Regions from separate parts of the Oerskovia sp. NPDC056781 genome, predicted to be linked through region 1. Evidence: riboswitches for the same ligand, from Rfam matches in the RefSeq annotation. Region 1 holds a riboswitch; the other holds the start of a gene.

Evidence for each region. Region 1 has a riboswitch for FMN ahead of pnuC (nicotinamide riboside transporter PnuC). Riboswitches for the same ligand answer to the same signal wherever they lie in the genome.
Region 2: it holds a riboswitch for FMN, as region 1 does, so the genes downstream of both, ribD (bifunctional diaminohydroxyphosphoribosylaminopyrimidine deaminase/5-amino-6-(5-phosphoribosylamino)uracil reductase RibD) here and pnuC (nicotinamide riboside transporter PnuC) in region 1, are expected to answer to the same signal.

Annotation. Positions count from the first base shown of each region.
Region 1 is NZ_JBHUAD010000016.1:16,973-31,363, reverse strand. It holds partial or broken gene ACFRCR_RS02915 (acetyl-CoA C-acyltransferase) at 1-156, opposite strand, end outside; gene ACFRCR_RS02910 (acyl-CoA dehydrogenase family protein) at 325-1,569, opposite strand; gene ACFRCR_RS02905 (MFS transporter) at 1,775-3,214, shown strand; gene ACFRCR_RS02900 (nucleoside hydrolase) at 3,273-4,247, shown strand; gene ACFRCR_RS02895 (GntR family transcriptional regulator) at 4,380-5,171, shown strand; gene ACFRCR_RS02890 (ribokinase) at 5,196-6,056, shown strand; gene ACFRCR_RS02885 (VOC family protein) at 6,112-6,534, opposite strand; gene pnuC (nicotinamide riboside transporter PnuC) at 6,702-7,433, opposite strand; FMN riboswitch at 7,605-7,730, opposite strand; gene ACFRCR_RS02875 (helix-turn-helix domain-containing protein) at 7,825-8,592, opposite strand; gene ACFRCR_RS02870 (hypothetical protein) at 8,761-9,354, shown strand; gene ACFRCR_RS02865 (DUF1684 domain-containing protein) at 9,510-10,157, opposite strand; gene ACFRCR_RS02860 (CPBP family intramembrane glutamic endopeptidase) at 10,284-11,099, opposite strand; gene ACFRCR_RS02855 (hypothetical protein) at 11,190-11,528, opposite strand; gene ACFRCR_RS02850 (class I SAM-dependent methyltransferase) at 11,587-12,780, opposite strand; gene ACFRCR_RS02845 (3' terminal RNA ribose 2'-O-methyltransferase Hen1) at 12,889-14,367, shown strand; gene ACFRCR_RS02840 (polynucleotide kinase-phosphatase) at 14,364-14,391, shown strand, end outside.
Region 2 is NZ_JBHUAD010000022.1:9,983-24,373, forward strand. It holds gene ACFRCR_RS03675 (CDP-alcohol phosphatidyltransferase family protein) at 1-85, opposite strand, end outside; gene ACFRCR_RS03680 (DEAD/DEAH box helicase) at 558-2,480, shown strand; gene ACFRCR_RS03685 (PH domain-containing protein) at 2,626-3,102, opposite strand; gene hisG (ATP phosphoribosyltransferase) at 3,280-4,134, opposite strand; gene ACFRCR_RS03695 (phosphoribosyl-ATP diphosphatase) at 4,327-4,590, opposite strand; gene ribH (6,7-dimethyl-8-ribityllumazine synthase) at 4,715-5,182, opposite strand; gene ribB (3,4-dihydroxy-2-butanone-4-phosphate synthase) at 5,179-6,573, opposite strand; gene ACFRCR_RS03710 (riboflavin synthase) at 6,582-7,292, opposite strand; gene ribD (bifunctional diaminohydroxyphosphoribosylaminopyrimidine deaminase/5-amino-6-(5-phosphoribosylamino)uracil reductase RibD) at 7,292-8,617, opposite strand; FMN riboswitch at 8,731-8,856, opposite strand; gene rpe (ribulose-phosphate 3-epimerase) at 9,080-9,742, opposite strand; gene ACFRCR_RS03725 (RsmB/NOP family class I SAM-dependent RNA methyltransferase) at 9,841-11,490, opposite strand; gene fmt (methionyl-tRNA formyltransferase) at 11,487-12,440, opposite strand; gene ACFRCR_RS03735 (HAD family hydrolase) at 12,526-13,185, opposite strand; gene ACFRCR_RS03740 (primosomal protein N') at 13,182-14,391, opposite strand, start outside.

The DNA.
Region 1 (14,391 bases):
GACGTCGGTCGCCTCGATCCCGGCGGCGTCGAGCGCGCCGTGGATCGCGTGCGCGCCCAGCTCGTTCGCGGACAGCGACGCGAGCGCGCCCTGGAAGCGCGTGAACGGCGTGCGCGCGCCGTGCAGGAGGACGGGGACGTGGGCGTCGTTGCTCATGAGGTGCTCCGTGGGAAGGGTTGTGGCCCGGCGCCGCGTGTCAGGTGGTACGAGGAGGTGCCAAGGGGAAGCTGGCTGCGGCGCCGGGTGGTCTGTGGGCGAGCGACCGTGGGGCGGCTCGCGAGAGGTGCGGCGCTCCCGGTACGGGGGAGCGCCGCCGGTGAGGGGCTACGCGAACGCGGAGACGCCCGTGATGTCGCGGCCCACGATGAGTGCCTGCACGCTCTCGGTGCCTTCGTAGGTGTGCAGGGCCTCGACGTCCGCGAAGTGCCGCGCGACGCGGTTCGCGAGCAGGATGCCGTTGCCGCCGAGCATGTCGCGCGCGCTCGCCGCGATCTCGCGTGCGCCGCGCGTGCACGTGTACTTGGCGATTGACGCCTGCGGGCCGCTCAGCGTGCCCGCCTCGTCGAGGCGCGTCATCTGCGCGACGAGGAGCTGCATCTGGGTGAGGGTCGAGAGCATGCGGGTCAGGCGCTCCTGGACCATCTGGTTGGCGGCCAGCGGGCGCCCGAACTGGACGCGCTGCTTCGCGTAGGCGACGGCCGTCTCGTAGCACGCGGTCGCGTGCCCGACGGCGGACCACGCGACCCCGAGACGCGTCGCCTGGAGCACCCGGCCGGTGTCCTTGAACGACCGACCGCCCGGGAGCATGGCCGAGGCCGGGACGAACACGTCGGTCAGGACGATGTGAGCCTGCCAGATCGCGCGCAGCGAGACCTTGCCCTCGATGGTCGTGGCCGCGTAGCCCGGGGTGTCCTGGGGGACGAGGAACCCGTGGACCTGGTTGTCGCCGTCGTCGCCGACGAGACGCGCCCAGAGGACGGTGACGTCACCGCACGACCCGAAGCCGATCCACTTCTTCTCGCCGTCGATCACGTAGCCCTCGACGCCGTCGCGGGTCTCGCGGCGGGCCGTGGTCTCGAGCGAGACCGAGTCGGAGCCGTGCGTGGGCTCGGTCAGGGCGAACGCGCCGAGCTTCTCGCCGCGTGCGAGGGGGCCGAGCCACTCGGCCTTCTGCTCGTCCGAGCCGAGGAGCTGGATCGAGCGGAGCGCGAGGCCGCCCTGGACGCCGCAGATCGTGGCGACCGAGCCGTCACCGCGCGACATCTCCATCTCGGCGAGGCCCGCTCCCATGAGGCTGATCGGGGGGGAGCCGGGGACGTCGACGCCGTCGCGCAGGAAGTCGAGCTCACCCATGCGCTTGGCGAGGCCGAACGGGACCTCTGCGCGCTCCCAGTACCCGTCGATCACGGGCAGGACCTCGTCCTGGACGAACGTGCGGACCCGCTGCTGGAGGTCGCGGTCGGCGGGGGTCGCGTCCGAGAACGCGCCGGCGTAGTCGACGTCGAGGGGCTGCGACAGGTCGTAGTCCGGCTCGGTCACGTTGCGGCGGACGGGGTTCTCGATCGTCATGGGGGTGCTCCCGGGCTCGGGCCGGACGTCGGTGTCGGGCGATGCTCCCATGGTGCTTGATATCGCGTCTCAGGTCAAGAGACGGGGTATCAAAGGGGTGTCCTTGACCTGTCCGGCAGGGAGGTATAACGTCAGCGTTACTTGTTATACAACCTCTCGTCGTCGGCTACGGTGCCGACGACCGGTCGCAGACGAAGGAGTTCTCGTGACTGAAGTACGAACGGCCGGCGCGCAACGCAGCGCCCAGGACCTGACCCCCTCCGGGGGAGTCCCGCTCACCGGACGCAAGGCGGTGGCGCTCGTCGCGGTCCTGCTGCTGGGCGTCCTGGCCTTCCAGCTCAACGCGAGCATGGTGACCCCGGCGCTCCCGCACATGGCGGTCGAGCTCGGTGTCTCGGCGAGCCAGATCGCGCAGGTGTCCTCGCTCTTCTTCCTCGCCGGCTCGGTCGCCGGGATGGTCCTGGCGCGATGGGCCGACTTCATCGGTCGGCGGCGCGTGCTCGTCATCGTCCTGTGCGTGCTGGCCGTGGGCACGCTGCTGTGCCTGTTCGCCCCGAGCCTTCCCGTCCTCCTCGTCGGGCGCGTCCTGCAGGGCGCCTCGGCCGCGACGTTCCAGCTCGCCTACGTGATCCTCAGCGAGGCGATGGCCGTGAAGGTCTTCGGCGTCACGCTCGGCATCATCACCGCGGTCAACGGGGGCGTCGGAGGCATCGACGGCTGGGTCGGCGGGCTGCTGACCGACGCCTACGGCTACCGGTCGATCTTCCTCGTGGTGCTCGTCGTGGGCCTCGTGGGCCTCGTCGGTGTCCTGGCCGTGGTGCCCAAGGTCGACCCGCCGCGTGCCGAGAAGGGGTCGATGGACTGGGCCGGCGCCGCCGCGCTGTCCGTCGGTCTGATCGGCATGACGTACTTCGTCTCGCAGGGGTCGGCGCTCGGTTGGCTGTCGCCCGTGGCGCTCGCGTTCCTGGCGGTCACCGCGGTCGCGCTCGGCGTCTTCTGGCGCCTCGAGAAGCGCCACGCATCCCCGCTCATCGCGGTGCAGCACCTGCGCTCGCGCCAGGTCTGGCCGCTGATCGCGACGACGACGCTCGCGCTCGCGGGGATCTTCGCGGTGATCAACTTCAGCGTCGTCCTCCTGAGCCAGGGCGGTGCGCCCGGCTTCGAGATGACCGCTTCCCGCTCGGCCCTGGTCTACCTCATGCCGGCTGCGCTCATCGGGGTCGTGACCGCGCCCGTGGCGGGCTGGCTAGCAGGACGCTTCGGGTGGATCAAGGTGCTGCGCGTCGGGATGACCATCAGCCTCGTGGTGCTCGCGGTCGTCGCGACGCTGACCTTCAACCCGTGGGTCGTCGCCGCGATGGTCGCCGTCCTGGGCGTCAGCTACAACGGACTGGTCCTGACGACCGTCAACGGGTTGGGAGTCCTCCTCTCGCCGCGGGAGGCCCCGTCCGCGCTCCCCGGGCTGAACGGTGCCTCCTTCGGACTCGGAGCGAGCATCGGCATCGGCGTCGTCGCCCCCTTCATCGCACGCGGCACGAGCGCCGGCTACACGACCGGCCTGTGGATCTCGGTCGGCATCACGGCCCTCGCGCTGGTCGCGTCGTGGTTCATCGCCCCGCGCCCCGAGGCGGACGCACCCGCATGATCGTCCGCACCGCGTCCCGCCACGTCCCCGACCCCTCGACCCCCCGACCGGAGAACTCATGAACCCCCCCCGCCAACCCCTCTACCTGGACTGCGACACGGGCGTCGACGACACCCTCGCCCTGGCCTATCTGCTCGCCTCGCCGGAGATCGACCTCGTGGGCGTCGGCACCGTGAGCGGGAACGTCGCCGCGGCCCAGGCCGCCCGCAACACGCTCGACCTCCTGGACCTCGCCGGTCGTCCGGACGTCCCCGTCGCGCTCGGCGCCCACGACCGGCTGACGAGCACCTACGGCGGAGGGGTCCCGCACATCCACGGGCACAACGGGGTCGGCGACGTCGACCTCCCGCCGTCGCAGCGCCAGGTCGAGGGGCAGGACGCCGCCGCCTTCCTCGTGGACCTGGCCCGGGCGCACGAGGGCCGTCTCCGGATCGTCGCCGTCGGCCCGCTGACCAACCTGGCGAGGGCTCTCGAGCTCGAGCCGGCGCTGCCGGGCATGGTGCGCGAGGTGACGATCATGGGTGGGGCCGCGCTGGTCCCCGGGAACGTCAGTGCGGTGGCCGAGGCGAACGTCGCGGGGGACCCCGAGGCCGCGGCCCTCGTGCTCTCGGCACCGTGGGACGTCACGCTCGTGCCGCTGGACGTCACCATGGAGAACACCTTCGAGGAGGAGCACCGGCAGGCTCTGCTCACGTCGGGCGACCCGTTCGTGGAGACCGTCGGACGCATCCTCGACGTCTACTTCGACTTCCACGTCCCCGAGCTCGGTCGGCGCGCGTCCGCCCTGCACGACCCGCTCGCGGCGGCCGTCGCCGTCGGAGGTGTGGTTGCGTCGTCGGCCCCTCGCGTGCCCGTCGTGGTCGACGCGACCGGCGGGCCCGGCCGCGGGCAGACCCTCTGCGACCTGCGCGGACAACGGCTCGGCCAGGTCGACCACCCGGGAGCACGGGTCCGGGTCGTGCTCTCGACGAGCGAGCCGCTCGCCCCGCACCTCGTCGACCGACTGCTCCAGCACGCGAGCGTGTCCGCCTGAGCGCACGGCACCACGTGCGTGCGTGGCCCTGCGGGGCCGCGCACGCACGGGCCGGTACCCCCGCACGGGCTCGGCACGTCCGCGCACCACTAACCTGGCGAGGACGCCGACTCCTGCCGCTGGAAGGACACCATGACCACGACCGACACCCCCGAGGCCTTCGCGCGACCGGTCACGGCGGCTCCCGGACAACCTCTTCGCGTCGCGGTCTACTCACGGCTCGCGGACGCCATCCGGTCCTCCGAGTTCACGCTCGGCTCGCTGCTGCCGAGCGAGACCGAGCTCGGGACGATGCTCGGCGTGAGCCGGACCGTCGTCCGGGAGGCCCTCATGCTGCTCGAGGAGGACGGCCTGATCGTGACGCGCCGAGGTGTCGGACGGACGGTCGTCAACAGGCTGCCGAGCGTCGGGCTGGAGCGTCTGCGGACCTTCGAGCAGGTCCTGTCGACGTTCGACGAACCCGTGCGCATCGCGACCCACGAGTTCGGGCTCCAGCCCACGACCGACTTCACGTCGCGAAAGCTGGACGTGGACGCCGCGGCGAACATGTGGTTCCGGGAGTCGGTCGCCTATCGAGGAACCGACCCGGTCGCGATCATCCAGGAGCACCTCCCGGCCGGCCGCTACCTCTCCGACGTGTCCAGAGAGCTCGCGGCGCGCGTCGAGGGCTACGCCGAGCGGGAGGGCACGTTGCTGCGGCTCATGGTCGCGGACCTCGGCCCCGTCTTCGAAGCGGCTGAGTGCGACGTCGCGGTCGGGACGGTCGGGGCCACCCGAGGGCAGCTCCTCGGCCTCAAGGCCAAGGACCCCGTGCTCGTCCTGACCCAGACCGCCCAGCTCTCGGGCACCCCCGCCTATCTCGCCAAGGTCGTCGTGTCGCCGGCGGCGGGGCCGCTCGCGATCGTCCAGACGTCCACCGCCTGACCCCCACCCTTCGAAGGAGCTCTCGTGCCGACCGCACCCGCGTTGCCCCGGATCCTCGTCCTCGGCAGCATCAACCACGACGTCACGGCACGTACCGACCGTCTCCCCGGGCCCGGGGAGACGGTCGGCGGCGGCGTGCTGTCCGCCCAGCCAGGAGGCAAGGGCGCGAACCAGGCCGTCGCGGCGGCCCGGCTCGGGGCGCCCACCCGCATGGTCGGGGCGGTCGGCACGGACGACGCCGGCCAGGGACTCGTCACGGCGCTCGCGGAGGCAGGGGTGGGGACCGACGACGTCGCGCACGTCAGCGCCCCCACGGGGACGGCGCTCATCGTGGTCGACGCCGCGGGGGAGAACCAGATCGCGGTCTGCGCGGGAGCCAACGGCGACGTCCGCCTGCCGTCGTCGGGGTTCGGCGGTTCCGACGTCCTCCTCGCACAGCTCGAGATCCCGCTCGACGTCGTCGTCGCAGCTGCGAGGGCCTTCCCCGGTTACGTCGCGCTCAACGCCGCGCCGGCGCGCACCCTGCCCAGCGAGCTGATCGCCCGTGCGGACCTCGTCATCGTCAACGAGACCGAGTACGCGGCGATGCCGGAGGTGGCGTCGGCGCGGCGGGTGGTGGTCACCTACGGCGGCGACGGGGCGGCCCTGGTCGAGCACGGGGTGGAGACGCTCCGGGTGCCGGCCTACCGCACCGAGGTCGTGAACAGCGTCGGGGCGGGGGACGCCTTCTGCGCCGCCCTGACCCTCTCCCTCGCTGCGGGCCTGCCCACGGACCACTCGTTGCGTCTCGCGTCGGCCGTCGGGTCGGACGCCGTCTCGCACGAGGCGTCGCAGCCGCCCTTGAGGTCGTGGGACGACTACCGCCGCCGCACGTCCGCGGGGTGAGGTGTGCGCGCGGCGCAGGGCGCGCGAGCAGCCTCGGTCTCGCGTGGGTGGGACGTCAGCCCTGCGCGGCCGCGATGTTGACGAGCCAGCTCACACCGAACCGGTCGACGCACATGCCGAACGCGTCACCCCACGGCGCGACCTCGAGCGGCACGGTCACGTTGCCGCTCGACGACAGCTTGTCCCAGTAGCCGCGCAGCTCGGCGTCGTCGGCCTGCTCCCCGCTGAGCGACACCGAGATGCTGGAGCCCGACGAGTACTCCATCGAGCTCGGGGTGTCGGCGGCCATGAGCACCAGGCCGTTCGGCGCCTCGAGCTGGGAGTGCATGACCTTGTCCGCGTCGGCCGGGTCGTCCGCCGCCTGGAAGTCGGCGAACGTGCTGATCGTCAGCTCGCCGCCGAACACGTCGCGGTAGAACTCGATCGCTGCACGGGCGTCGTCCCGGAAGTTCAGGTACGGGTTGAGTCGAGTCGTCATGGTGTCGCCTTCTCCGTCGCAATCGTCCGCGTTGCCGCGTCGTCCCCGGCTACGGCCTGCCATCGGGCCTGGACGGCCCGGACGTGGTGCGCCCCGCGCGAGCAGGGGCGCACCTTCGAGTATCCGCCCGGACCACCGGGACGCAAGAGGTGGCGCGTCGGGCCTGATCAGGCCTGCCCGCTGGGCGTGGCGGTGGGAGACGCGGTAGCGGAGGTGCCCGCGAGGAGCAGGGCCTTCGAGCGCCGGTCGATGCGCCACCACACGAAGAACCCCACGAGCGTGAACGCCCCGTAGAACACGTACATGAACGCCGACGCGTAGAACCCGGCGTCGATCAGCAGGGGCACGCCCACGACGTCGACCGCGACCCAGATCAGCCAGAACTCGACCCAGCCCTTGGCCATGCCGTACGTCGCGAGCAGCGAGCCCATGAAGATCCACGCGTCGGCCCACACGGGCTCGTACGACTCCAGGGCGCGGAAGATCGGGGTCAGGAGCGCTGTCCCGGCCACGAGCGCGACGACCAGGAAGGCACGCTGTCGCCACGAGGCCCAGCGCGGCTCGACCGCCACGCCGTGGCTGTCGGCGTCCGCGTCGCCGAGGCGGTCGCGCGTCCGGCGCCACTGCACCCACCCGTACACCGACACGACGACGAACATGACCTGCCGCCCGGCCTGGCCGAGCAGGTTGACGGGGTTGGGCGTCGCGAACACGGCCCCGAGGAACACCGTGAGCAGCAGGAGGTTCCCGACGATCCCCACGGGCCACGCCCAGATCTTGCGGCGCATGCCGCCGAGCGCGGACGCCAGCCCGAACCCGTTGCCCACGATCTCGCGCCACAGCAGGTGCTGGTCGCCGATCGTGAGCTGCGCGTCGAAGAGCGCGTGGATCAGGTCCATGGGGTGTTTCCTCGTCGTCCCGGGCGCGACGGCTCCGGGGTGAGGGCGGGCGGCGGGTCGGGGCCCTGTCCGGGCGGCCCGACGGCGTCGCGCACCACGACGGACCGGTCCCGTCGGTCTCGATGGGGCTCGACGGATCGTCGTGCCCGACCAGGCCGGGACGGCCGCGCCGCACGTGCTTCCTCCCATCCGGACTTTCACCGTCGGTCCTGGAGTTCCACCAGGTCAACCGCGCGTGGGCGCGGGTCGCGGACTGTCACCGCCGGCTCGGAATTGCACCGACCCCGGAGCACGTTCGTGCGTACTGCTTGCTGTGTGCTGCAACCTCTGATGCTACTCGCGCATTCCCGGGGCCTTCGCGGGGGCTCGGGCGGTCCGGTCGGGCGGGCGGCTACCTCTCGTCGGCGAGCGCGTCGCGCACGGCCCGAGCGACGTCGTCGGGGTCGGTGTCCGCGTCGAGCACGGTCACGACGACGCGCCGGGCGGGCGTGACGGCACCCGGCGCCCGCACGGGTGACGGGGACGCCGTGGCGGGCTCCGCCGTCGGGCCGACGGGGTTGCGGGCCGCGCGGCGCAGGTCCGCGAACGCCTCCTCGAGCTCGGGGCGCAGGTCCTGGTCGGGGTCGCGCAGCCAGCGGCGCAGGATCGCGTTGTGCACCGCGACGACGGATGCCGCGAACGCGACCGACGCGGTCGAGTTGCGGGTGTCCGCGGGCAGCGAGTCGCGCAGGTAGGACGTGAACGCGCGCTCGTAGCGGTGCGTCGTCACGAGCTCGCGGTCGCGCAGCGCGGGCACGTCCTGCAGGAGGCGGTGCCGCGCGACCGACGTCTCGCGCTGACCCACGTGGTGGTCGAACACGAGCCGCGCCGCCCGGCACACCTCGACGTACGGGTCGACGTTCTCGAGCTCCTCGGGGCTCACGCCGCGTGCCGCGGGACGGGTCTCGCCGAGCAGGACCACGACCGCGTCCAGCAGCAGCTCGTGGTCCGCGAAGACCACGTCCTCCTTGGAGCGGAAACGGCGGAAGAAGGTGGCCCGGCTGATCTGCGCGGCGTCGGCGATGTCCTCGACGGTCGTCTGCTCGTAGCCCTTGCGGGTGAACAGCTCGATCGCCGCGTCCACCGCCTGCGCGTGCGTGTTGCTTCGTGCGGCACTCATGGACGGGACGCTACACGGCGCGCGCGGCAGGGGAGGAGCGGCGAGGGACGGTGGGCGTGCTGCGTTCGTCAGGTGGGCGGCGGGAGGTCAGCGCGCGGGAGGCCCGACGGCGTCGCTACAGTGACGAGAGAGGCGGCGGCAGGCGGGGACGACCGAGAGGCGACGCGGATGACGGACGGCGACGAGGCCGGGACGGGCAGGCCCGACGAGGGACGCGTCGAGGGCGGTGAGGGCGCGGCGCGCTCGTGGAAGAGCGTCGACCACCACGCCCAGCGGGACGCCCTGAGCGACCGGTTCGCTCGCGGCGGCCCCGCGGACTTCCTGTACGGGGCCGTGGTCTCGGGGTTCATGCTCGCGGTCTCCAGCACGCACGACGCGTCGAGCGACTTCGTGATCCTCGCGGTCGCGGGCGTGCTCGTCGGGTACTGGGCCGCGCACGTGTACGTGTCGGCGATCGGCGGCCGCTTCCGCGACTCCGACCACACCATCGCCGAGCGGCTGAGGCTCGCGTCGTCGGAAGAGGTGTGGGTGCTGATCGGCGGGGTGCCGGCGCTCGTGGTCTTCCTGGTGGGGAGGCTGTTCGGGCTGGGCGTCACGGACTCCGCGTTGATCGCGCTGTGGTTCACCGTGCTGATGCTGGGGGTGGTCGGTCACCTCGCGGCGCACCGGGCGGGGGTGCGGGGCTGGGCGCTGACCGCGGAGACTGCCGTCGCGGCGGCGTTCGGGCTGGTCATCATCGGGCTGAAGACGCTGCTCCACTGAGGTGCACTGAGTGCGCTGAGTGCGCTGAGCTCCGGTGGCCGAGGTAGACCCGTACGCGCGAGATAGACCTCCCCGGGGTCTACCTCGGCCGCACGGGTCTACCTCGGCGGGTGGTAGGCCCGTCGACGTGACCCGTCGAGGAGACCGGGCGGCCGCTAGCCCCTGGCCCGCACCAGCTCACCGCACGCCAGCTCGACCGTGAGCGTGTTCCCGGGCGGCGCGAGCGGGCACGCCCACGCCGGGTCGTACGCGCACGACGGGTTGTACGCGAAGTTGAGGTCGACGACCAGGGGCGCGTCGCCGTCGGGCCCCTGACGGGACGACGCGGACCCCAGGTCCGCACCCTTGATCGTGTCCAGCAGGTAGCGCCCGCCGCCGTACGTCGCGGGCGAGGGGTCCTTGACCGGCACGAACAGCCCGCCGCCGTACGACCGCAGCGCCCACACGTCGAGCGACCCCAGGCCCGGGAGGTCGAGGCGCCCGACGCGCTCGAACGGCACCACGCCGTCGGTGCCCGTGGGGACGTCGAGGCGGGCGGCGTCGGAGGTGCCGCGCGCAGGGTCGTTGACGAGCGGCACCTCGAAGCGCAGCGCGGCGTCGTAGGGACCGACCGGGACCCCGGTGAAGCCGGGCCGGTCCTCGGGCAGGATCGGTGACGCCGGGTGCTCGGCCAGGAGGTCGTCGCGCGACGCGACCCAGTACTCGTGCGCGGCCGCGGGGTCGTCGACCGCCAGGTCGCGGACGTGCGCGTACAGGTGCTGGACGCGGCGGCGCCAGTCGACGACGTGCAGCTCGGTGATCATCTGGCCAGGGTGCCAGCCGGGGCGCGCTCCGGCACCCTGTCGAAGGGGACGGGTCTCAGCGGTCGCTGCGACTCCGGATCGGAACAGCAGAAGCAAGGGCCGTCCGACGCAGGACAGGCGAGGCGCTCAGCGCGAGACCTGCCATCGCCGACTCGTCCCGAGTCTGCGGGAAGCCACGACCGATGCGAGGGCAAGGACCACCACTGCCGCATTGGCTGTGAGGGTGCCCGCCCAGGTCGTCGGCGGGATGCCGAGAGTGAAGCTGGCGGCGTTGAACACCGTGTGGCTGAGGATGCACAGGAACACCCCGTTCCTGCCCGACACCCTGAAGATCGCGCCGTAGAGGAAGCGGAACGCCATGATCTGGACCGCGAACATCCAGAAGTCGATCAGGCCGGACTCGTGGTTCGTGCCGGGGATGAAGAAGAGCGGCACGTGCCACAGGAGCCAGACGACCCCGACCACCAGCGAGGACGTGACGAATCCCCACCGTCGGGCGAGCCCGGGCTGCAGCGCGGTCATCCAGCCGGCCTCCTCCATGCCGCCGATGACGAGATTGCCCGGCAGCGACAGGAAGAACATGAACCACGGAACCGCATGCGCGGAAGGACCGGAGACCAACAGGTGGAGCGAGAAGTACACCGCGAGCGCCGAGAAGGCGAACAGGTACCCCGCGGGGCGGCCCCGGGCGGAGAACACGCCCCTCACCCACTCCCAGAGACCCGAGACCTTGCGGTTCGCTCGCAGGACGACGTAGGAGGCGATCGCGGGCGAAAGGATGTAAATCGAGAACGGCACGTTCGCCAGGAGCTCAGGAACCGTCGTGACGACGTTGTGCACCTCGTAGCCGAAGCGGGCCGCCACGATCAGCCCACCGGAGAGCCCATAGGCGATCAGAAAAGTGAGCGCCATGAACTGCCGAGCGATCCGTGCGTCCGTCACCCCGCAACGATATGGCCCGTACCACCGTGCTCCTGGCGGCCCTGGCGGCCCTGGCGGCCCTGGCGGCCCTGGCGGCCCCGGCGGCCCGGCCTAGAAGGTCGGGAAGACCCTCAGCCATCCGAATGCGTAGCGGAACGGGGAGCTCACCCCGGCCCACAGCGCGCGCCACGCCCCTTCACGACCACGGACTGCGCGGACGACGTCGACGACCACCGCGGCCATCAGACCGAGGGCGAACAGGCCGGCGAACGTCCACACGACGGCGTCCGGGAGGTCGAGGAAGACGGCGACGATCGCCGCGACCGCGGTCGGCAGGCCGACCAGCACACCCACGAACGACGACACCGACCCCGTCGTGCGGGGCTCGTCGGGCTCCGCGCGGTTCGTCCTGGCCATCGTCGTCTGCCCCTGGCCCCGGGGCGGCGCCACGGAGCACAGCCTAGGGGAGCGGCCCGCTGCTGAGCGGCGCCCGGCTGCGGGCGGCTGCTCAGTGGTGCAGCCGGTAGAACCGGAAGAAGCTGAACCCCTCGATGGGCAGCACCTCGACGCGCTCGAACCCGGCGTCGAGCGCGTACCGCTCGAGCGTCGCGGGCCGCATGACCGTGCCCGTGCCGACCGACGGCGAGGAAGACAGCCCGTCCGGCAGGCACACGAACTGGCTGAAGCCGTACATGAGCCGCTCCACCTCGTCTCCTGGCGCGGCGAACTCCTCGGCGACGGCCTCGTCCATGACGACCACGGCGCCGTCGGGCAGGACGGCGCGCCGGACCGCGGACAGGACCTCGACCGGGCGCGGCATGTCGTGCATGCACTCGAACGCGAAGGCAGCGTCGAGCGGCACGTCCGCGGGCAGGGTCGCGGCGTCCGCGGCGTGGAACGCCACACGGTCCGCGACGCCCGCGGCCTGCGCGTTCGCGCGGGCCATGTCGATCGACGGGCCGTCGACGTCGTACCCGTCGAACCGGGCCTGCGGGTAGGCGCGCGCGAGCGCGACCGTCGACCACCCCGCCCCGCAGCCCACGTCCGCGACGCGGGCGGTGGGCCGCGACAGCACCGCGTGCAGGTCCGGCGCCCGACCGAGCGCCCCCGCCAGCTCGTGCTCGAACCACGGCCGGTTGAGGTCCGCCTGGGCCTCGCGCGCGTCGGCGCCGAGGCGCCCCCACGACACCCCGCCACCGTCGCGGTACGCGTCGAGGAGCTCGTCGAACGTGCGCCCCACGGCCGCGAACAGTCGCGGCAGCGGCGCCAGGTACGCGAGGCTGTGCTCGTCCGTCAGCACCTCGGCGGGGCCGGGCGGCAGGGCGTAGCGTCGTCGGGCGTCTTCCGGCACGCCCGACGACGAGGCGTCGCCCTCCGCAGGGCCGCGCGCGTCGGGCGCCGCGAGCGCGAGGATCCCCGCGACCGCCTGGCCTTCCAGCCACTCGCGCGCGTACCGCTCCTGCGTCCCCGTCCGGGCCGCGAGCTCGGCCGAGGTCGCGGGGCCGTCGGCCGCGAGCGACCGGTACCAGCCCAGCCGGTCGCCGAGGTACACCGAGAAGACGTCGAGGGCGCCGAGCGCCGACGCGAACAACCGCTCGGCGAACTCGTCGGCTCCCGGCCCCTCGCCCGTCGGGCCGCCGGGGCCGCCGGGGCCGCCGGGGCTGCCAGGTTCGCTGGCCGGGACCTGCGGTGTCGTGGACATGACTGCTCCGTCCGTCGAGGACCCGGCGCTCGCGGTCGTCGTCGACGCGCGGACGCACGGACCACCTCCAGCGTAAATCCGTTGCGCCCCCGTGGGAGCATGCACAGCATGCTGGTCACCTTCACGACGACCGCCGGTTCGCCGGCCGGGTCCGTCGAGCACGGAGCCCTTCTGGACGCGACCGACCTCGGGTACCTGCTGCACAAGCATCCGGCGCGGGCCCAGTCGTTCGACCTGCCCGTCGGCACCGCGCACGTCTTCTACCCCGAGGCCGACGCCGCCCGTTGCACGGTCGCGTTGCTGCTCGAGGTCGACCCCGTGGGGATCGTGCGCAACAAGCGGTTCGGCGGGCGCGACGCCTTCTCCCTGGCCCAGTACGTCAACGACCGCCCCTACGCCGCTTCCTCGATGCTCGCGGTCGCGCTCGGCGCCGTGTTCCGCACCGCGATGACCGGACGCTGCGACGCCCGGCAGGCGCTCGCGGACGGCCCGGTCCCGCTCGAGATCCACGTCCCCGCGCTGCCCTGCCGCGGTGGTGCACGGCTCGCCGAGCGCCTTTTCGAGCCCCTGGGCTGGACGGTCGAGGCGACGCCCGAGCCGCTCGACCCGACCGTGCCCGAGTGGGGCGACTCGCGCTACGTCGACCTGCGCCTGAGCGGTACGGTGCGCCTCGCCGACGCCCTGCACCACCTCTACGTCCTGCTGCCCGTGCTCGACGACGTCAAGCACTACTGGGTCACTGGCGACGAGGTCGACAAGCTGCTGCGCGCCGGCGCGGGGTGGCTCGCCGAGCACCCCGAGCGGGATCAGATCATGCGCCGCTACCTCGCGCACCAGCGCCGGTACGTCGAGGACGCGACCGACCGGCTCGTGACGCTCGACGGCGGCGCGCCACCAGAGGACGGCACCGCCGAGGGGGACGTCCCGGAGACGGGGAGCGACGCCGTCGGGACCGCGGCGCCCACGCTCGCCCGGCAGCGCGCCGAGGCCGTGCTCTCGGCGCTGCACGAGGTCGGGGCGAGCAGCGTCGTCGACCTCGGGTGCGGCGAGGGAGCGCTCCTGCGCCTGCTCGCCGCCGACCGCCGCTTCACGCGCGTGCTCGGCACCGACGTCGCCGCGCGCGAGCTCGAGAAGGCTGCGACCCGCCTGCGCCTGGAGGACGCGAGCGACGCCGAGCGCGAGCGCGTGAGGCTCGTGCAGTCCTCGCTCACGTACCGCGACGAGCGGATCGCGGGCTTCGACGCCGCGGTGCTCATGGAGGTGATCGAGCACGTCGACCCGCCGCGCCTGGGCGCGCTCGAAAGGGTCGTGTTCGCCGAGGCGCGGCCGGGGACGGTCGTCGTCACGACGCCCAACGTCGAGTACAACGCGCTGTACCCGTCGCTCGAGGAACACGGGCACCGGCACGCCGACCACCGCTTCGAGTGGACGCGCGCCGAGCTCCAGGCCTGGGCCGACGGCGTCGCGCACCGCCACGGGTACGCCGTGACGTTCCGCGACGTCGGGCCGCAGGACGTGGGGCCGGGAGCGCTCGGGGCGCCGACCCAGATGGCGCTGTTCACGCGATCGACGGAGGCAGGGGCATGACCGAGCAGCGCGTGGCCAGCGGGG
Region 2 (14,391 bases), on a different contig from region 1:
AGACGGGGACGAGGGCGAGCCGGAGCAGGCTGATGACGTTGGGGATCGTGAGGATGCGTGAGCTGACCTCTTGATCTGCTGCCACGCCCACCGTCCGTTGCTCCGTGCGTCTCGCGCGTCCTGTTGCTGTCTTCATCCTACGGTGGGCCATCCTAGGGCCGGGCGGGTGCGGGGCGCTGGCATTTCGTGGTCCCGGCGGGGCGTTGTGGCCGGTTCTTCCGGTTCGCACGGTATGGACGGTGGGTGGCGTGCGCGACAGGTGCGGTGGGGAGCTGGGCGCCGGGGCGTTCAGTTCCGCGCGTCGGAGGCAGGCGGGGCTGCGAGGCCTCTGTGCTCGACGTCACCGGGCGCTCGTTCCCCCTCGGGGGCGGGCGTCGCGTAGACTGGCGGCACAATCTGGAGTTCGTCGCTGTTCCCGCGTGTTCGTGTGAGTGTGGCCCGCCGCTGTTTGTGCGCGGGCGAGTCACCGGTGTGTGTTCGGGAGTGCGGCCAGTGGAGAGCCGACTTGGCGACCACGCGTAACTCCCACCCTCAGCGAAACGGTTGAACACATCTCCATGTCTCTTGACACCTCTGCGCCCTCGCACGCCCTCGACCAGGTCGAGGTCGCCCAGACGCCGGCTCCCGCCGAGCAGTCGGGCCCCACGTTCGCAGACCTGGGTCTGCCCTCGAACATCCTGAAGGCCGTGACGGACCTTGGCTTCACGATCCCCTCCGCGATCCAGGAGCGCGCGATCCCCGCGTTGCTCTCCGGGCGCGACATCACGGGCGTGGCCCAGACCGGTACGGGCAAGACCGCCGCGTTCGGCCTGCCGATGCTCGCCGCGATCGACCCGAACCTGGGCCGCGTCCAGGGCCTGGTCCTCGCCCCGACCCGTGAGCTCGCGATGCAGGTGGCCGAGGCCATCGAGTCGTTCGCCAAGCACGTGCCGGGCATCGAGGTCGTCGCGGTCTACGGCGGTTCCCCGTACCAGCCCCAGCAGCGCGCGCTGCAGCGCGGCGCCCAGATCGTCGTCGGTACCCCCGGCCGCGTGATGGACCACCTGGAGCGTCGCAGCCTCGTGCTCGACGACATCCGCTACCTGGTCCTGGACGAGGCGGACGAGATGCTGCGCATGGGCTTCGCCGAGGACGTCGAGAAGATCTTCGGACAGGCTCCCAAGGAGCGTCAGGTCGCGCTGTTCTCCGCGACGATGCCGGCTCCTATCCGTCGGGTCGCCGCCCAGCACCTGAACGACCCGGTCGAGATCGCGGTGACGCGCCAGTCCTCGACGGTCACGTCGGTGCGCCAGACGTACTCGGTCGTGCCGTTCCGTCACAAGACCGGCGCGCTGGTGCGTGTTCTCGCGACCTCGGACGCCGACGCGGCGATCGTGTTCACCCGTACCCGTGGCGCGGCCGAGGAGGTCGGGTCGGCTCTCGTCGAGCGCGGCATCTCGGCGGCCACGATCTCTGGTGACGTGGCGCAGAAGGACCGCGAGAAGATCGTCGAGCGTCTGCGCTCCGGCGCCCTGGACGTCCTGGTCGCGACCGACGTCGCGGCGCGTGGTCTGGACGTGGACCGCATCGGCCTGGTCGTGAACTTCGACCTACCGGGCGAGCCGGAGGCGTACGTGCACCGCATCGGCCGCACGGGTCGTGCCGGTCGTACGGGCGAGGCCCTGAGCTTCGTGACCCCGGGCGAGCGCAACCGCCTGAAGTTCATCGAGAAGACCATCCGCGCGAGCCTCGAGGAGGTCGACGTGCCCTCCCCCGCGGACGTCTCCGCGCACAAGGCTCGTCGCATCCTCGGGCAGGTCGCCGAGCGTCAGGCCGCCGGTCGCCTGTCGATGTACCGGGACCTGGTCGCGGCGCACGTCGCGGAGTCTGGCATCGACCCGATCGACCTCGCGTCCGTCCTGGTCGCCCTGTCGGTCGGTGACGACGGCCCCAAGGCGCGCGAGGAGCAGGAGCTCTTCGAGGCTCAGCGTGCCGAGGCGAAGAACGCGCGCCGTGAGCGCGAGTCGCGCCCCTACGGTGACCGCGACGCGCGTGGCCCTCGTGAGGGTGGGCGTGGCGGGGAGCGCGGCATCCGTCGTGACGCCGTCGGTACCCGCTACCGTCTCGCCGTCGGGCACACGCACGGGGCTCAGCCGTCGGGCATCGTCGGCGCGCTGACGAACGAGGGTGGCCTGAACGGCAAGGACCTGGGCAAGATCGACATCTTCCCGAGCTTCTCGCTGGTCGACATCGCCACGCCGCTCGACGCCGCCACGATCGACCGCATCTCGCGCGCCCGGGTCGCGGGCAAGTCCTTGCGCATCCAGGTGGACCAGGGTGCGCCCCAGGGTGCCCGTGGCCCGCGTGCGGGTGGCTCGGCGCCTCGCTCGGGCGGCTACTCCGGTGGTCACTCGGGCCACGGCCCGGCCGGTCGCTACGACGAGCGCGGCGAGCGCGGCGCCGAGCGCAAGGCTCCCCGGTTCCGCGCCGGCGAGCGCTGAGCGCACCGACGGGTCCTGAGCAGGACCGCTGAGCACGACGTGAGGGCCCCCGGAACCACCAGGTTCCGAGGGCCCTCTCTCGTTGCGGGGTCGGGCTCCTGGTGGGTGCTGGCGTGAGCGGGGTCCGGTGCCCGACGGCGCCGCGTCAGTCCTCGTGCGCCTCGCCGTGGGCCGCGACGAGTGCCGCCAGGCGCGCCGCCTCGCTCTCGCTGCGCCGGGCCCCGTCCGCACGTTGTATGCCCATGACCGCGAGCGCCTTGCCGTCCGACAGGTCGAGGCGTACCCAGGGGTCGCCGGGGCCGAAGCGCACGGAGACGACCTGGGGCCAGTCGAGGCGGCGGGTGAAGACGATGTTGTGCACGGTGAGGTGTTCGGGGGTGACGGTGGCTCGTACCTGGCCGAGGCGCCACAGGATGAGGGCGCAGAAGGCGCCGACGCCGATCGTGGCTGCCTTGTTCCAGCCGGAGTCGGTGCCGGGTCCGGTGGCGACGAGGGCGACGAAGGTGCATCCGGTGAGGATCACGAGGGCGGCGGTGTAGGCGACGGCGGTTCCCCAGCGGGGGCGGAAGGGGGCGTAGGGGTCGCCGGGCAGGTGTTCGGGGGGTGCGACGTTGCTGCTCACGTTCCTATCCTCCCCCTGTCTGTCCTGCGTGGGTCGTCGGCCCGTGCCGGGAGACGGCGCTGCCCGGGTGCCGGCGCGGTGATGCGCGGCGCCCGGGCAGCGTGGTGCTGTGTCCGGCTCCAGGGGCGTGCGGGGCCGCTCGGGCGGGTCCGGGCCCGGGCGCCCCTGGAGGAGGGCTCAGAGGCGGCAGGCGTGGATCGAGGTGACGAGGATGGCGCGTGCCCCGACCTCGTAGAGGGCGTCCATGAGCTTGTTGGTCTGGTCCCGGCGCACCATGGCGCGCACGGCCGCCCAGTCCCGGTCGTGCAGGGGCGAGACGGTCGGGGACTCGAGGCCGGGCGTGAGGGCGACCGCGGCCTCGACGAGGTGCGCGGGCACGTCGTAGTCCATGAGGACGTACTGGCGGGCCGTGAGGACGCCCAGCAGGCGGCGGGTGAGCGTCTCCAGGCCGGCGGAGACCTCGTCGTCGGTCACGGAGGCCGGGCGGATCAGGACGGCTTCGGACTTGAGGATGGGGTCGCCGAAGACCTCGAGGCCTGCCCCGCGCAGGGTGGTGCCCGTGGACACGACGTCGGCGACGACGTCGGCGATGCCGAGCTGGACCGCGGACTCGACCGCGCCGTCCAGGTGCACCACGGAGGCCGTGACGCCGTGGGTGCGCAGGTGGTTCTCCACCAGCACCTCGTAGGACGTGGCCACGCGCAGTCCTTCGACCTGGTCGAGGGACGTGATGGTGCCCACGGGGGCGGCGTAGCGGAACGTGGAGCCGGCGAAGCCGAGCTGCATGTGCTCGACGGCCTCGGCGCCCGAGTCGAGCAGGAGGTCGCGGCCCGTGATGCCGGCGTCGACCGTGCCGGTGCCGACGTACACGGCGATGTCGCGGGGGCGCAGGAAGAAGAACTCGACGTCGTTGTCCGGGTCCGCGAGCACGAGCTCACGGGTGTCGCGGCGCTGGCGGTAGCCGGCCTCGCGGAGCATGTCGACGGCGGGCTCGGACAGGGAGCCCTTGTTGGGAACGGCGATGCGGAGCACGGGGTCCTCGCGTTTCTAGGGGAGTTCGGGGACGGGGCGGTCAGGGTGACCGATCACCCGGTCGGCGCGCCGGCGACGGCGGGCGCTCAGGGACGGACGGTGGACGACTGCGGACGACGGACATGCGTGAGGGAAGCGACCCGGTGGCCTGAGCCTCCGTGCGCCTCCCCCTGGACCCGGACCTGGCCGGGTTCACAGATGCTTGTACACGTCCTGCAGGGTCAGGCCCTTGGCCAGGAGCAGCACCTGCACGTGGTAGAGGAGCTGGGAGACCTCCTCGGCCGTCTTGTCGTCACCCTCGTACTCGGCCGCCATCCATACCTCGGCGGCCTCCTCGACGATCTTCTTCCCGATCGCATGGACACCGGCATCCAGCTCCGCGACCGTGCCGGAACCGGCGGGTCGGGTGGTGGCCTTCTCGGTGAGCTCGGCGAACAGCCCTTCGAACGTCTTCACCCGACCAGGGTAGTCGCCCGGCGGTGGGCGGGTGGACCTGTCCCGCCCACCGGTCACCGGGCGACCGCGGCGCCCCTTCGGTGCGTGTGCGTCGAGGGGCGCCGCGCCGTCGGGCCGTCAGCACTCACAGGTCTCGTAGCGCCACGACCGTCGCGATGGCCGCCTCGACGGCCTCCGCGCCCTTGTCCTCCCGGGAGCCGGGCAGCCCGGCCCGGTCGAGGGCCTGCTGCTCGTCGTCGCACGTGAGCACCCCGAAGCCGACGGGGACCCCGGTGCGCACCGAGACGTCCGTCAGGCCGGCCGCGGCGGCCGAGCACACGTACTCGAAGTGCGGGGTCCCGCCGCGGATCACGACGCCGAGGGCGACGACGGCGTCCGCGCCGTGCTCGGCGGCGCGTGCGGCCGCGACGGGCAGCTCGAACGAACCCGGCACGCGGATCTCGGTGACGTGCGAGACGTGCGCGGCCGCGAGCGCCCGGCGGGCGCCCGCGAGGAGGCCGTCCATGACCTCGGTGTGCCAGCTGGCGGCCACGACGGTGATCCGCAGCCCGGTGCCGTCGACGGTGATCTGGGGTGCTCCTGCGCCGCTCATCGGTCGCTCTCCTTCGTGGTGGGGGTGGTGTCGGGGGTGATCTCGAGGCTGTCGAGGAGGTGGCCCATGGCGACCTTCTTCGTCATGAGGTAGCCGTGGTTGTGCTGGCCGTGCCCGACCTCGAGCCGGTGGGCGTCGGTGACGTCGATGCCGTGCGCGGCGAGCCCGGTGACCTTGGCGGGGTTGTTCGTGAGGAGCGTGACGCGGTGGAGGCCGAGGTCGTGCAGGATCGCGGCCGCGGCCCCGTACTCGCGCCGGTCGACGGGCCAGCCGAGCTCGAGGTTGGCCTGGACGGTGTCGAACCCGGCGTCCTGGAGCTCGTACGCGCCGATCTTGGCGAGCAGGCCGATCCCGCGTCCTTCGTGCCCGCGCAGGTACACCACGGCCCCGCCCTGGGCGGCGACGCGTTCCATGGACGCCTGGAGCTGGGGGCCGCAGTCGCAGCGCAGCGACCCGAACGCGTCCCCGGTCAGGCACTCGGAGTGCACGCGCACGAGGGGCGCGACGGGGGCGCCGTCAGGCCCGGTGCCGGCGGGGGCGCCTCCTCCCGCCGGGACGGCGACGGGCACGAGGGCCACGTGCTCGGCCCCGGTGCGCAGGTCGCGGTACCCGTGGACGCGGAAGTGGCCGTGCGCGGTGGGCAGGTCGGCCACGCTCGTGGCCTGCACGCGGGGCACGAGCGTGGGCTGGGTGTCCTGCTCGGGGACCGCGGGGTCGTGCTCGCGGCGCCACGCGATGAGGTCGGCGATCGTGATGAGCACCAGCCCGGCGTCCTCGGCCGCCCGGGCCGCGTCGTCGAGCCGCATCATGGTGCCGTCGTCGTTGACGAGCTCGGCGATGCCCCCGACCTCGCCCGCCCCGGCCAGGCGCACCAGGTCGACCGCGGCCTCGGTGTGCCCGGCACGGTGCAGCACCCCTCCCGGGACGGCACGCAGGGGCAGGACGTGCCCAGGGCGGATGAGGTCGACCGCGCCCGAGGCCGGGTCGGCCAGGACGTGCAGGGTCCTGGCGCGGTCCGCGGCGGAGATCCCTGTCGTGACGCCCGTGGCGGCGTCGACCGTGACCGTGTACGCCGTGCGCCGCGGGTCCTGGCTGTGGGGGACCATGAGCGGCAGGTCCAGGGCGTCGGCCCGCGCTGCCGGCATGGGTGCGCACAGGTAGCCCGAGGAGTGCCGGATGGTCCACGCCACCCACTCGGGGGTCACGGTCCCGGCCGCGAAGACCACGTCGGCCTCGTTCTCGCGGTCCGGGGAGTCGGCGACCAGGACGGGACGCCCGGCACGGATCGCGTCGAGGGCCTCCTCGACGGTGCCGGTCCGGACGTGCCCGGGGTGCTCGGGAGGGTGGGGGGTGGCGTCGCCGGGACGGTCGGCGTCTGGCTGGGGGGTCATGGCGGTGCTCATTCCTGTGCTGCGCTGGTCCTGGGGGCGTCCGCCGGGCCTGCGGCACCCGCGGGCGCGGCGGTGTCCGCGAGCGCCCGACCGTCCGGGTCTGCCGGGCGGGTGGCGGCACCGGTCGTGAGGAGTCGCTCGACGTACTTCGCGAGGACGTCGACCTCGAGGTTGACCCGGTCACCGGGGGCCAGGGAGCCGAGGATCGTGGCCTCGAGCGTCGTGGGGATGAGGGACACCCCGAACGAGGTGTCGTCCACGTGGGTCACCGTGAGGGACACGCCGCTGACGGTGATGGAGCCCTTCTCCGCGACGTAGCGCGTCAGGCCCGGGGGCGCGGACAGGACGAGGTCGTCCCACCGCTCCCCCGGGGCCCGGCTCACGAGGGACCCGACGCCGTCGACGTGGCCCTGCACGATGTGCCCGCCCAGGCGCGTGTCGGCGCGCACGGCCCGTTCGAGGTTCACGGGCGACCCGGGGCGCAGGTCGCCCAGGGCGGTGCGGCGCAGGGACTCGGGCATGACGTCGGCCGTGAACGTGCCGTCCTGGCCCACACCCGTGACGGTGAGGCACACGCCGTCGACGGCGATCGAGTCGCCCAGGTGGGCGTCCGAGGTGGCGAGGGGGCCGTGCACGGTCAGGACGGCGTCGGAGGTCTCACCCCCGGGGAACGCGATCTCGCGGACCGTGCCGATCTCTTCGACGATTCCGGTGAACATCAGCTCTCCTGTTCGAGGGTGGTGCGGTGGGTCGTGCGGGGGGTGCGGGCCGGGCCTCCGGGTGCAGGCGGCCCCGGCGCAGGCAGGTCATGGGCGAAGCGGTCGGGTGCGGGAGGCACCGACGGCACGGCGGGCGTGGTCCGGGCCACGACCAGGACGTCCTGCCCCAGCCGCCGCACGTCGTGCGTGACGAACCGGGGGGCGCCCGCGAGCGTCGTCACACCCAGGTCGCCCACGGCTCCCAGGCCCGCCCCCAGGAGCACGGGCGCGAGGTACGCGTGGACCTCGTCGACCGCGCCCGCCGCGAGGAACGCCGTCGCCAGCCCCGGGCCGCCCTCGACCAGGACGTGGCGCACCTCGCGGGCGGCCAGCTCCGCCAGGACCGCGTGGACGTCGTGCGTGCGCACGTGCAGCACGGGCCCGCCCCCGTCGTCCGTCCAGGTGCCCCCCGGCGCGAGCCGCACGTGCGGGGGAAGGTCACGGAGCCCGACGACGACGCGCAGGGGCTGATGCTCGGCAAGCCCGGGCTCCGGCCCGACCACCCCACCAGCGACGCGCAGGCGCTGATGCTCGCCAAGCCCGGGCTCCGGCCCGACCGTGGCGCTCGCAGGAGACGTCGTGCGCGCCGTGAGCGACGGGTCGTCCGCGACGACGGTCCCGGTGCCCACGAGGATCGCGTCGACCTGCGCCCGCACCCGGTGGGCGTGCTCGCGCGCAGCGGGCCCCGTGATCCACTGCGAGGTGCCGTCGGCGGCCGCCACACGCCCGTCGAGGGTCGAGGCGAGCTTGAGGGTCACGTAGGGGCTCCCGCGCCGCACGGCGACCAGCCACGGCCCCAGGAGGCGCTCCCCCTCCGCCTCGCGCAGCCCGGCGGCCACCCGGACCCCGGCCGCGCGCAGGCGCTCGCCTCCCCCGGCGGCGACGGGGTTGGGGTCGGCCACGGCGTAGACGACCTCGGCGACGCCCGCGTCCAGCAGCGCCTGCGCGCACGGCCCGGTGCGCCCGGTGTGGTCGCACGGTTCGAGAGTCACCACGGCCGTCGCGCCGCGCACGTCCACGCCGCGCTCGCGGGCGTCGGCCAGGGCAGCGGCCTCGGCGTGCAGGGTGCCCGCGCCGCGGTGGAAGCCCTCGGCGAGCACCACCCGGGGCGAGGCGTCCACGGGGCCGGGGGCGGCGGCGTCGGGCAGGGAGTCCGACCGGCGGGGCGCGGGGCCCAGCAGGACGGCGCCCACGCGCGGGTTGGGGCCGTGCACGGGGCCCCGCGCGGCCAGCTCGAGCGCGCGCACCATCGCGGCGTCGATCGTGAGTGTGGGCCTGGCGCCCATGCGTCCTCCTCCCGGTGAGCACGACGCTCCGGGGTGAGGGGGTCGACGACGTCACGGGACCCGAGGGTCCACGGACGTCACGACACCACGGCACAGGGCTCCGCCCCGCGCCGCCACGTACTTCCTCCCATCCGGACTTTCACCGTCGGTCCTGGAGTTCCACCAGGTCAACCACGCCGAGGCGTGGGTCGCGGACTGTCACCGCCGGCTCGGAATTACACCGACCCCGGAGCACGTGTGTGCGTACTGCTCGTTCTGCTGTCGTCGGGAGCCGGGCCCGCGCTGAGGGCGCTGCGTCCGGCGTCTCGTCTCCACCCAGCATGCCACACCGGCATCCCCCGGCAGGAACTCGATCCGGTCCGTCCCGCGAGCCGGAACGACGTGAACGGCTGTGAACGGCTCATGGATGCGGTGACCGCCCAGCGGCGCGCCGGGAGCGAGCTGCCGGACGGTCGGTCGCGGTCAGTGCGTGTGCTGGTCCGCGAGCGCCCGCAGGGCCGCGATCTCCTCGGGGACGTTCTCGGCCCCGTACACGGCCGAGCCGGCGACGAACACGTTGGCGCCGGCCTCGGCCGCGCGCTCGATGGTGGCGCGCGAGATGCCGCCGTCGACCTGGACCCACACGTCGAGCCCCGCCTCGGACACGGCGTCGCGGATGCGGCGGACCTTGGGCAGGACGCCCTCGATGAACGACTGGCCGCCGAAGCCGGGCTCGACGGACATGACCAGGAGCATGTCGAACTCGGGCAGCAGGTCCAGGAACGGCTCGACCGACGTCGCGGGGCGCAGCGCGAGCCCGGCGCGCGAGCCCAGGCGGCGCAGCTCACGGGCCAGACGCACGGGGGCCGTGGCGGCCTCGGCGTGGAACGTGACGGACGCGGCGCCGGCCTCGGCGTAGCCGGGGGCCCAACGGTCGGGGTCGGCGATCATGAGGTGCGCGTCGAGCGGCACCGGGGACACCTGGGCGAGGCGCTCGAAGATCGGCAGCCCCAGGGTCAGGTTGGGCACGAAGTGGTTGTCCATCACGTCGACGTGCGCGTAGTCGGCGGTAGAGATCGCGCCCAGGTCGCGCTCGAGGTTCGCGAAGTCGGCGGACAGGATGCTGGGGGCGATGAGTGCGGACATGGGCACCAGCCTAGAGGGCGCCCGCGCGCCGCGCGGAGGACGCGCGACGGCCGGGCCGGGTGGCCTTCACCACCCTGCCCGGCCGCCGCAGGGGCGTCTCAGGCCCGACGGCGCAGCAACGTCAGGTGCATCGCGTCGGTCCCGTGGACGTGGGGCCACAGCTGCACGTCGGTGCGGTCCGCGAGCGGGATGTCGTCCCCCGCGACCTGCCGCACCGCGGCGGCCGCGTCGAGGACCTCGACGTCGTCCCGCCCGGCCAGGACGTCCTTGACGACGAGCTGGGTCTCCGCGAGGTGCGGGGAGCAGGTGACGTACCCGACGACCCCGCCCGGGCGCACCGCGTCCAGGGCCGAGCCGAGGAGCTCGCGCTGCAGCGTCGTGAGGGTCGCGATGTCCCCGGGGGTGCGGCGCCAGCGCGACTCGGGGCGGCGGCGCAGCGCGCCCAGGCCCGTGCAGGGGGCGTCGACGAGCACGCGGTCGTACGCGCCGGGCTCCTCGACCCCCACCTGGCGCCCGTCACCGACCTGGACCCGCTCGACCGCGTCGGCGGGCACGGCCGCGAGCGCCTGCTCGACCAGGCGGGCCCGGTGGGGGGCGACCTCGTTCGCGACGACGCGTGCGCCCTGCTCGCCCGCGAGGGAGGCCAGGAGCGCAGCCTTGCCGCCCGGGCCCGCGCACAGGTCGAGCCAGCGCTCGTCGGGGTTCGCTGCGCCGTCGGACCGGGGGTGCGCCGCGCCACCTGCGCCGCCCGCCGAGGGCACGGGGAGCGTGGGGGTCGCCGCGAACGCGAGCGTCACGAGCTGGGAGCCCTCGTCCTGGACCCCGGCGGCGCCGTACCGGACCGCGGGGATCGCGGCGGGGTCCGAGCCCGACAGGACCAGGGCCGTGGGCGTCCAGCGCCCGGGGGTGGTCGTGGCGTCCCCGCGCACGTCGTGCTCGACCTCGCCCGCGAGGCGTTCGCGGCTGACCAGGCCCGGGCGGGCGACGAGGGTGACGCGCGGCGCGGTGTTGTCGGCCTCGAGGAGCTCGGCCAGGTCGTCGGCGGAGCGTCCCGTGCCGACGAGGGCCTCGCGCATCGCCCGGGCGATCCACACCGGGTGGGACTGGGTGGTCGCGAGGCGCGTGACGTCGTCGGGCGCGTCGAGCGTGATGGCCTCGAGCCACTCCTCGAGGGTCGAGCGGGAGATCTTGCGCAGGACCGCGTTGACGAACTGTGCGCTGCCGGCCCCGGCGCGCGCCCGGGCCAGGCCCACGGTCTCCGAGACGGCCGCGTGCTGGGCCACGCGCATGCCCAGGAGCTGGTGGGCGCCCAGGCGCAGCAGGTCCAGCACGTTCGGGTCGACCTGGTCGAGGGGGCGGTCCACGCACTGGGCGATGATCGCGTCGTAGCGCCCGCGCAGGCGCAGGGTGCCGTAGGCGAGCTCGGTCGCGAACGCCGCGTCGCGCCCGCGGATGCCGCGCGAGCGCAGCAGCGGGGGCAGGACCAGGTTGGCGTACGCGTCGGAGGTCGCGACCTCCTGCAGCACGTCGAACGCGACGTTGCGGGACGGGTCGGCGCCCTTGGCGCGCTGCGAGGGCGCCGCCTCCGAGCGCTGGCCGGCCCCTCGGGCGCGGGCGGCGCCGCGCTCGCGGCCGCGTGCGTCACGACGGTCACGCTGGTCACGCTGGTCACGCTGGTCACGTCCACTGTGCGCGCCGTGCCCGCCGTCCTGCCCGGGGGTGCCGCCGGTGCGTGCCTCGCCGCTCATGCCTGGTCCTTCGTCTCGTCCGGGGTGCCCAGGACGACGCGCTCGCCCAGGCGGGCGCCGCGGGCCCAGTCGGTCGCGGCCATGTGCTTCTTGCCCACGGGGGCCACCTCGCCGAGCGCGACGGCGTGCGTGCCGGTGCCCACCAGGACCTCGCGCTTTCCGGCCCGCAGCTCGCCGGGCGCCAGGTCGTCCACGTCGGGGCGCGGCGTCACGGGGCCCAGGCCCAGGCGGGCGCCGTCGGGCAGCGTGGTCCAGGCGCCGGGGGCGGGCGTGCAGCCGCGCACCAGGCGGTCGATCGCGAGCGCGGGGAGCGCCCAGCGCACCCGGGCGTCCTCGGGGGTCAGCTTCGCGGCCGTGCTGATGCCCTCGGCGGGCTGCACGACCGGGGACACGATGCCGTCCTCGATCGCGTCGAGCGTCGCCACGAGCAGGCCTGCGCCCGAGGTCGCGAGCCGACCCAGGAGGTCGCCCGAGGTGTCGCGGGGGCGGATCGTCTCGGTCGCGGTGCCCAGCACCGGCCCCGAGTCCAGGCCCTCCTCGATGAGGAACGTCGTGGCTCCCGTGACCTCGTCGCCCGCGATGATCGCCCGCTGCACCGGGGCCGCGCCGCGCCAGGCGGGCAGGACCGAGAAGTGCAGGTTGACCCAGCCGAAGCGGGGAACGTCGAGCACCTCGCGCCGCAGGATCTCCCCGTACGCCACGACGGGCGCGCAGTCGATCTCCAGGGCCGCGAGACGGGCCACGAACTCCTCCCCGCGGGGACGGTCGGTGACGACCGGGATCCCGGCCTCCTCCGCGCGCACGCGCACCGGGCTGGGCGTCAGCCTGCGGCCGCGGCCCGAGGGCGCGTCGGCGCGGGTGAGGACGGCGACCACCTCGTGCCGGGAGTCGATCAGGGCATCGAGGGCCGGGACGGCCACGTCCGGGGTTCCGGCGAAGAGCACACGCATGGGGCGAGTCTAGGCGGTGCGCCCCTCCCGGCCCGCGCCGGGATCCGCCCCGGACGGTCCCCGGCGGGTGTGCGCCGGCGGCCGCTCAGGCCTCGCGCACGCCGACGCCGAGGTCGCGCAGGGTCGCGCGCAGGCCCGCGGCGTCCTCGAAGCGCAGGGTCCGGAAGCCCAGCGCCCGGGCGGCCGTGACGTTCGCCACGGAGTCGTCGACGAACAGGGTGCGCGCGGGGTCCAGGGCGAAGCGCTCGGTCGCGGCCTCGAAGATGCGCGGGTCCGGCTTGACGAGCCCCACGCGCCCCGAGACCAGGACGTCCTCCATGAGGCCGATCGCGGGCGCCGCGGGCTCGGCCTCGTGGAACATCTCCGCGGACCAGTTCGTCAGGCCGTACAGGCGCACCCCGAGCGTGCGCAGCTCGCGCACGATCTCCTCTGTCCCGGGCACCGGTCCCACGAGGCTCGCCGCGAAGTTCTCGGTGTACACGTCCAGCATGCTCACGTGCTCGGGGTGGTGCTCGGCGAGCTCGCGGCGTGCGTCGGCCCAGGACCGGCCCGCGTCCTGACGCGCGTTGAACGTGGGAAAGTCGACGGCCTCGAAGAACGCCTCGACGTCGGCCCGGTCCATGCGCCCGGCGTAGGCGGCGTAGGGGTCCCAGGTGACCAGGACGTTGCCGAAGTCGAACAGGACCGTGTCGACCCGGGCCTGGGCCGAGCTCTCGGACGGGGTCTCGCGCGGGACGGTGCTCACAACATCTCCTTGGGGTCGAGCTGGACGCGTACGCTCCCACCCTCGCGCTTCGCGGAGCGGACCGCCAGGGAGGCCGAGAGCTCGCGCGCGAGCCGGCGTCCCTCGCGCAGCGGGACACGCACGATCGTGCGCACGGGAGGCTGCAGCGAGGGGTCTCGCCCGGCCCCGCCCCGTGCGGGGCGTCCCGCGGCCTCCGGGACCTCGACGGGCCCCAGGGTCGTCGAGGGGTCCGCGAGGCCCACCCGGGCCACGACGGCGTCCACCGCCTGCCGGTCGCCCGTGATCGCCGCGACCCGCACCGCGGGCGGCAGGTCGAGCTCGCGGCGCTCCGCGAGCTCGCGGTCCGCGAACCCGGCCGGGTCCCAGCGCACCAGGGCGTTGGTGGGTCCGGGGGCCGCGTCGCCGACGAGCAGCACCTGCCCGCCCTCGCGGGTAGAGCGCACCAGGCCCGCGGCCGCGAGCCAGCGGTGCAGCGCGTCCTGGGCGACCGCGAGCCCCACGTGCGCGGTGCTCAGCGCCGCGTCGAGAAGGAGCGCGGCGGCGTAGCCGCCCTCCGCGACGGGCTCGGCGCCCGGTGTCGCGACGATCACGGCAGGGCGCGGCCCGACGGCGGAGAGCACCCCGCCCGGTGCGCTCGCCCCCGAGACCCGCACCGCGACGCCCGGGAAGGCCCTCCCCAGCTCCTCGGCCGTGCGGCCCGACCCGACGCGCACCGAGCGCAGCCCCGTCCAGTGGCACTCGTCGCACGACCACGCCCCGGCCAGGGCCCCGCACCACGCGCACTGCGGTGACGCGCCCGGACCGGGCAGCATGAGGGGACCGTGGCACGTGCCGCAGTGCGCGGCCGTCCGGCAGCGTGCGCACGCCACGACGGGCATGTACCCGGCCCGCGGGACCTGCACCAGGACGGGCCCGGTGCCCAGGGCGTCCCGCACGGCCCGCCACGCCGCACTCGGCAGGCGCGCGGCGGCCCCGGCGCCCTCGGCCGCGAGCTCGACCGACGTCAGCGCCCGCACCCGAGGGGCACGCGCGCGCAGCACCTCGCGGGGCGCCGCGACCTCCCGGGCCCACCCCGACTCGAGGAGCGCCTGGGCCTGCACCGTGCGGCTGACCGAGCCGAGCAGGAACGCGGCCCCCTCCTGCTCGCTGCGCAGGGCCAGGACCTCCCGGGCGTGCGGGTAGGGCGAGCGCGGCTCGGCGAGGGTC